3 regions of the Amycolatopsis sp. cmx-8-4 genome follow, and region 1 is predicted to be linked to each of the others. Evidence: riboswitches for the same ligand, from Rfam matches in the RefSeq annotation. Region 1 holds a riboswitch; each other region holds the start of a gene.
The links. A riboswitch is a leader RNA that binds a small molecule or an ion and turns the genes downstream of it on or off. The one in region 1 is predicted to bind S-adenosylmethionine.

Region 1 (2,255 bases):
AACGTAAAGCCGAAGGAGCACACAGGGTGACGAAACGATACGTGCGTGGGGCCGGTCTGGTCGCGGCGATCGTCCTGGGTGTGGGGCTCGCCGCCGCTCCGGGCGCGGCCGCCGAGGTGGGGCCCTTTCCGGCGCTGGCGCTGCCGTTCAAGGCCGGCCAGCAGGTGTACTCCGCCGGCATCCACTCCGACGACGGCAGTACCGGCGTGGAGAACGCCCTCGACCTCAGCCCGGCCGACAAGACCGTGCGGGCGCCCCTGGCCGGGACCGTGCACCTGCAGCACTGCGCGGGCGGCGACTGGGTGACCATCGACCACGCCGGCGGGTGGCGCACCGGGTACTACCACATGGAAGGCATCAAGGTCACCGACGGTGAGCAGGTCGAGGCCGGCGACGTGCTCGGCTCGACGGGCAACGCCCTGCCGTGCGGTGGCAGCAGCACCGGGGCCCACGTGCACTTCACGCTCTGGACACTGCCGGACGCGGCGAACTGGGACGGCCTCGCCTACAGCCAGGTCTCGACGACCGTCGCGGCGGCGCACGGCGAGCCGATCGACGGGAAGACGTTGGGCGGCTGGCTGTTCACGGCGGGTGCGGACCAGTACACCGGCACCGCGACGCACCTCTCGGACCACGCCGTGACGCAGCTCCCGGGCCGTTTCCGCGCGAAGCTCTGACGTTTCTCCATTCCTGCTCGACTTGTGGTCGGTGTCTCAGAATGTGCTGTGGGGGCTGGCCGTCACGCCGATTCTCGGTTACCTTTTGAATCAGGTCATGAGTGCCAGCGTCAAGCCCCGGCTTGCTGGCCGGCAACCCTCCTACCGCGGTGGGGTGCCCCGGGTGAAGACCGGGCCGGTCGCGCCGTGCGACCGGCAAGCGCGGGCCCCTCGCCGGGGCCCCCCGGAACGCCGAGGAGGCCAACGATGACTCTCGCCATCGACCGCACCAGCACACAGACCCAGGATTCCCTTGCGTCCCAAGGTATCCCCACGGTCGCTGGTGCCTCGCTGCGAGTTCCGCTCGTCACCGGCGGAGACATCGGCTACGCCAATCTCGACCACGCGGCCAGCGCGCCCTGTCTCGACGCCGTCCGCGTGGCCGTCGACGAGTTCCTGCCCTGGTACGCGAGCGTCCACCGCGGCGCGGGCTTCGCCTCGCAGGTCTCGACCAAGCTCTACGAGCGCACCCGGGCCACGCTGCGCAGCTTCGTCGGCGCGCGCCGGACCGACACGGTCGTGTTCACCCGCAACACCACCGACTCCTTCAACCTGCTCGCCCGCAGCCTCCCGCCGCGCACCGCGGTGATCGTGTTCGACACCGAGCACCACGCCGCGCTGCTGCCGTGGCAGGGCCCGAACGTCCGGCGCCTGCCGACCCCGCGCACCCGGCTCGCGGCGGTGTCCGCTGTGGACGAAGCCCTCGCGGAATCCCCGCAGGGGCCGCGTTTGGTCGTCGTCACCGGAGCGTCCAATGTGACCGGTGAGCTGCTCCCGGTGGCGGAGATCGCCGCGGTGGCCCGCCGGCACGGCGCCCGCATCGCCCTCGACGCCGCCCAGCTGGCGCCGCACCGCAGGATCGCCATGCAGGACTTGGACGTCGACTACGTCGCCCTCTCCGGCCACAAGCTGTACGCGCCCTTCGGCGCGGGCGCGCTGATCGGCCGCGCCGACTGGCTGCGCGCCGCCCGGCCCTACCTCGCCGGCGGCGGCGCGACCAAGCTCGTCACCGAGGACGCCGTCGTCTGGAACACCGGCCCGGAGCGGCACGAAGCCGGTTCGCCCAACACCGTCGGCGTGTACGCGCTCGGCGTCGCCTGCGAAACCCTGAGCCGGAACTGGGCCGCCGTCGAAGCGCACGAGCAGGCCCTGCTCGTCCGGCTGCGCAAGGGCCTCGAGGGCATCCCAGGCTGCTCCGAGCTGCGGCTGTTCGACGCGCCGGTCGACCGCGTCGGCACGGTCAGCTTCGTCGTCGCCGGCTTCGACCCCGGCTGGCTCGCGGCGGTTCTCTCGGCGGAGTACGGCATCGGCGTCCGCGACGGCGCCTTCTGCGCCCACATCGCGGCCAAGCGCCTGATCGGCGTCACCGGCGGCGAAGGGCAGCAGGCGGTGCGCGTCAGCCTCGGCCTGGGCAGCACCGAGGAACACGTGGATCGGGTGCTGCTGGCGCTGCGCCAGATCGTCGCCCGCGGCGCGCGCTGGGGGTACACCAATGCGGGCGGCCGCTGGGCCCCGGTCGGCGACCCGCGGGAACTGCCG
Region 2 (2,255 bases), on a different contig from region 1:
CCTGCAGGACCGCGCGTTCCAGCGCGTAACCCGGGTCCGCCGCGACGCCCTTGACCTCGGCGTTCAGCCGGGCGACCACCCGCATCGCCGTGGCGAGGCCGTCCTGGTTCCAGCCGCGGGACTGGCCCTGGGCCTTGCGGACCTTCCACGGCGGCATGCCCAGCTCCCCGGCCAGCTGGTTCGGGTTGCCGCGGCCCGCGCCGGAGACGCGGGCGATCGTGCGGACCGCGTCGGCCAGTGCGTCGGCGACCAGGACGTAAGGGACGCCGAGCTGCATCGCCCAGCGCAGCGACTCCAGGGCGGCCGCGCGGTCACCGCTCACCGCCTTCTCCGCCACCGCGAACCCGGTCACGTCGGCGCGGCCGCGGTGGTAGCGGTGGACCGCGTCCGCGTCGACCACCCCGCCGGCGTCCGCGACGAGCTGCATCGCGGCCGAGGAGAGTTCCCGCAGGTCGGAGCCCACGGCGTCGATGAGCGCCGCGACCCCGGCCGGGTCGATCTTGCCGCCCGCCCGGCGCACCTCGTGGCGCACGAACTGCTCCCGCTCGGCGGGCTTGGTCAGCTTCGGGCACTCCGTCACCTCGGCGCCGGCCTTCTTCAGCACCGCCGGGAACGTCTTGCCCGCCTTGCTGCGCCCGCCGCCGGTGTGCACGACGACGAGCACGATCCCGGCCGCCGGGTCCTTCAGGTACGACGTCACGGCGTCGGCCAGCTCCTGCGAGATGTCCTGCGCCGACTCGAGGACGATCACCCGGCCTTCGCTGAACAGCGACGGGCTGACGAGTTCGGCCAGCTCGGGAGCTGTGAGATCGGACACCCGGGCCCGCGTCAGCTCGGCCGTCGCGTCGATCGCGCGGGACGCGGCCAGCGTCTCGCGGACGGCCCGCTCGATCAGCAGTTCTTCCTCACCCAGGACCAGGTGGAGCGGGGCCGGGGCGGTGGCTTGCGCGGTCACCCGGGAATCTTCTCACTTGCTGCATCGTGCGCCCGCTCCGGTGATGTCGAGCGGCCACCATGGCACGGCTCGAGTGCCATGTCGTACGGTGTCCTGGAGGCGGCGCGCTTTCTCGCGCGCTCCGACAACTGAATACCGCTCATCCAGAGGGGCAGAGGGAACGGCCCGACGAAGCCCCGGCAACCGGCGTACAGCCTGTCATCCCGCGATCGCGGGATAGCTGACGACCACGGTGCCAATTCCGGCCCGCTTCGGCGGGGCAGATGAGGAAGGAACCTCGCGATGACCGCAACCCTCGGCACGACCTCCACCACCAAGACCCCGGATCTCGGACCGGCCGTCGAACTGGTGTCGAAGGAAGAGGGCCACCGGCAGCCGCTCGCCCCCGAGTTCGTCTCCGCCGAAGACTTCTCGCCGCTCGAGGTCGCCTACGACTTCGGCCGCGTCCGCCGCGAAGACATCGAGGCCGGCCCCAAGAACATCTGGCGCTACAAGAAGCTCCTCCCGGTTCCGTCCAACATCGAAGAGATCCCGAACACCGAGCCCGGCGCGACGCGGCTGATCCGCGCCGACCGCCTGGCCAAGGAGCTCGGCCTCAAGCGCCTGTGGGTCAAGGACGACACCGGCAACCCGACGCACTCCTTCAAGGACCGCGTGGTCGCCGTCGCGCTGGCCGCGGCCCGCGAGTTCGGCTTCGAGGTGCTCGCCTGTCCCTCGACCGGCAACCTGGCCAACGCCGTCGCCGCCGCGGCGGCGCGCGCGGGCTGGAAGTCGGTCGTGCTGATCCCCAAGTCTCTCGAGCGCGCCAAGATCCTCACCACCGCGGTGTACGACGGCGACCTGATCGCCGTCGACGGCAACTACGACGACGTCAACCGGCTCGCCACCGAGCTGGCCGGTGAGCACCCGAGCTGGGCCTTCGTGAACGTCAACGTCCGCCCGTACTACTCCGAGGGCTCGAAGACACTCGCCTTCGAGGTCGCCGAGCAGCTCGGCTGGCGGATCCCGCCGCAGATCGTCGTGCCGATCGCCTCCGGTTCACAGCTCACCAAGGTGGACAAGGGTTTCCGCGAGCTGGGCCAGCTCGGCCTGGTGGACGCCAGCCCGTACAAGGTGTTCGGCGCCCAGGCCACCGGCTGCTCGCCGGTCTCGGCCGCGTTCCGCGCCGGCCAGGACGTCGTCCAGCCGGTGAAGCCGGACACCATCGCCCGCTCGCTGGCGATCGGCAACCCGGCCGACGGCCCGTACGTGCTCGACATCGTCAACCGCACCGGCGGCTCGATCGAGGACGTCACCGACG
Region 3 (2,255 bases), on a different contig from region 1:
TGGGTACGTGAGCCGACTCTCCGGGTACGTGGGCCGGGCCCTCCGGGCGGGCGTGCAGAGGGGGCCGGGTTGTCCTGGGTAGGCTCGTCCGGTGGTTGAACTGTTGGGACCTGCCGAGATCCGCGGGCTGGCGGCCGAGCTGGACGTGCGGCCGACCAAGAAGCTCGGGCAGAACTTCGTGCACGATCCCAACACCGTGCGGCGGATCGTCGACCTCGCGCACCTCGGGCCGGACGACGTCGTCCTCGAGGTCGGGCCCGGGCTCGGGTCCCTGACGCTGGGACTGCTCGCCGCCGGGGCGCGGGTCGTGGCCGTCGAGATCGATCGCAAGCTCGCCGAACGGCTGCCGAAGACCGTCGCCGAACGCGGGCCGGACGTCGCGGACCGGCTGGACGTCCTCGAGGCCGACGCCATGCGCGTCGCGAACGCCGACCTGCCCGCCGCGCCCACCGCGCTCGTGGCCAACCTGCCCTACAACGTCGCCGTGCCGGTCGTGCTGCACCTGCTCGCCGAGGTGCCCTCCCTCAAGTCCGGCCTCGTGATGGTCCAGACCGAGGTCGCCGACCGGATGGCCGCGGGCCCGGGCAGCCGGATCTACGGCGTCCCGAGCGTCAAGCTCGCCTGGTACGGCCCGGCACGCAAGGTCGCCGCCGTGCCACGCTCGGTGTTCTGGCCGGTACCCAACGTCGATTCCGCGCTCGTCGCGTTCGAACGCGGGGACACGCCGGCGTCCGAGGACCGGGACCGGCTGTTCGGTCTCGTGGACGCCGCGTTCTCACAACGCAGGAAGACCCTCCGCGCCGCGCTCGCCGGCTGGGCGGGGTCGGCCGAGCGGGCCGGCGAGCTGCTGGTGGCCGCCGGGATCGACCCGAAGACCCGCGGTGAGCAGCTGGACGTGCACGACTTCGCCCGGCTCGCCGCCGTCAGGTGACGCGTCCTCAGTGGAACTGACGGTGCCCGCCGACGCCGGAGCGTGCGCGTCGCGGCGAAATACGTCTTCCTGAGCGCTGTTCCCGCGATTCGGACACCTCCAGTCGTGTGATCTGGCCCAACAGGCTTGCTTTCGCTCCTCGGGATCGGTTTTACTCAGTACGTCCATCCCGAGCGACTGAGAGACCTGGCTCGCCGAAGTCGCAGCAACCACCCTCCGCAGGGCAGGTGCTACCGCCAGGACCGATGGAGGCCGTACCGATGAAGAGGGTTGCTCGCCCGCTGCTGCTGACCAAACGCCGCGTTGTCGACGAGGGTCGCCGCTCCGTGACCGCATGTCGACGCTCCAACTGAGCTTGCTCGACCCGTCACACCTCTTCTTCATGCACCGTCCATAGAGGACGGACACTCGCTTGCGGCCGGACGCGCATCTCTGCGCGCCCCGTTTTCTGGAGCCTTCGTGATCACCGTCGAAAACCTGTCCAAGTCCTTTGCCCTCAACGGAAATCCGGTCGTCGCACTGCGCGACGTGAGCGTCGACGTCCAGGCCGGCTCGCTGTTCGGCGTGGTCGGCCCGGCCGGCTCCGGCAAGTCCGTCCTCGCCCGGTGCATCGCGCTGCAGGAGCGGCCGGACCGCGGTGTCGTCCGGCTCGACGGCCTCAACACCGGCACCCTCGACGGCCGCCGGCTCCGCGAGATCCGCCGCCAGCTCGGCGTCGTCGGCACCAAGCCGGAGCTGATCGCCGAACGCACCATCGCCGGCAACATCGCGTCGCCGCTGGAGCAGCTGGGCGTCGACGGCCCGCAGCGCCGCAGCAAGGTCGGCTCGCTGCTCGACCTCGTCGGCCTGACCCCGCGCGCCGCGCAGCGTCCCGGCGAGCTCACCGAGGGGCAGCTCCGCCGCGTTGCCGTGGCGAAGGCCCTGGCCGCGGCCCCCGCCGTGCTGCTCGCCGACGACCCGACCGCCGGGATCGACCCGGAGGAGGCCGGCGCGGTGCTCACCGTCCTCGACCGGGCCCGCGCCGAGCTGGGCGTCACCATCGTGATCACGACGCCGGACGCGAGCGTCGTCCGCCGGGTGTGCGACGACGTCGCGGTGCTCGAAGACGGCACGGTCGTCGAGCGTGGCTCCGTGCTCGACCTGATCTCGAACCCGGCCAGCCGCACCGCGCAGGCGCTGCTGCCCGCCATCGAGACCACCCGCTCGCAGTCCTCGCGCTACGACCGCTCGGTCGACGTCGTGCTGGTCGGCTTCGCTTCGGTCGGCGCGCTGCTGCCCGAGGCCGCGGGCCGCTTCGACGTCGAGTTCGCCACCATCGGCGGCG

Region 2: it holds a riboswitch for S-adenosylmethionine, as region 1 does, so the genes downstream of both, thrC (threonine synthase) here and ACLJQZ_RS10115 (aminotransferase class V-fold PLP-dependent enzyme) in region 1, are expected to answer to the same signal.
Region 3: it holds a riboswitch for S-adenosylmethionine, as region 1 does, so the genes downstream of both, ACLJQZ_RS41380 (methionine ABC transporter ATP-binding protein) here and ACLJQZ_RS10115 (aminotransferase class V-fold PLP-dependent enzyme) in region 1, are expected to answer to the same signal.

Annotation. Positions count from the first base shown of each region.
Region 1 covers NZ_JAEBDZ010000004.1:231,597-233,851, reverse strand. Annotated here, with positions in the region: gene ACLJQZ_RS10120 (M23 family metallopeptidase) at 27-677, shown strand; SAM riboswitch class IV at 771-885, shown strand; gene ACLJQZ_RS10115 (aminotransferase class V-fold PLP-dependent enzyme) at 924-2,255, shown strand, end outside.
Region 2 covers NZ_JAEBDZ010000010.1:21,247-23,501, forward strand. Annotated here, with positions in the region: gene holA (DNA polymerase III subunit delta) at 1-955, opposite strand, end outside; SAM riboswitch class I at 1,092-1,225, shown strand; gene thrC (threonine synthase) at 1,238-2,255, shown strand, end outside.
Region 3 covers NZ_JAEBDZ010000034.1:34,215-36,469, reverse strand. Annotated here, with positions in the region: gene rsmA (16S rRNA (adenine(1518)-N(6)/adenine(1519)-N(6))-dimethyltransferase RsmA) at 92-931, shown strand; SAM riboswitch class I at 1,093-1,183, shown strand; gene ACLJQZ_RS41380 (methionine ABC transporter ATP-binding protein) at 1,391-2,255, shown strand, end outside.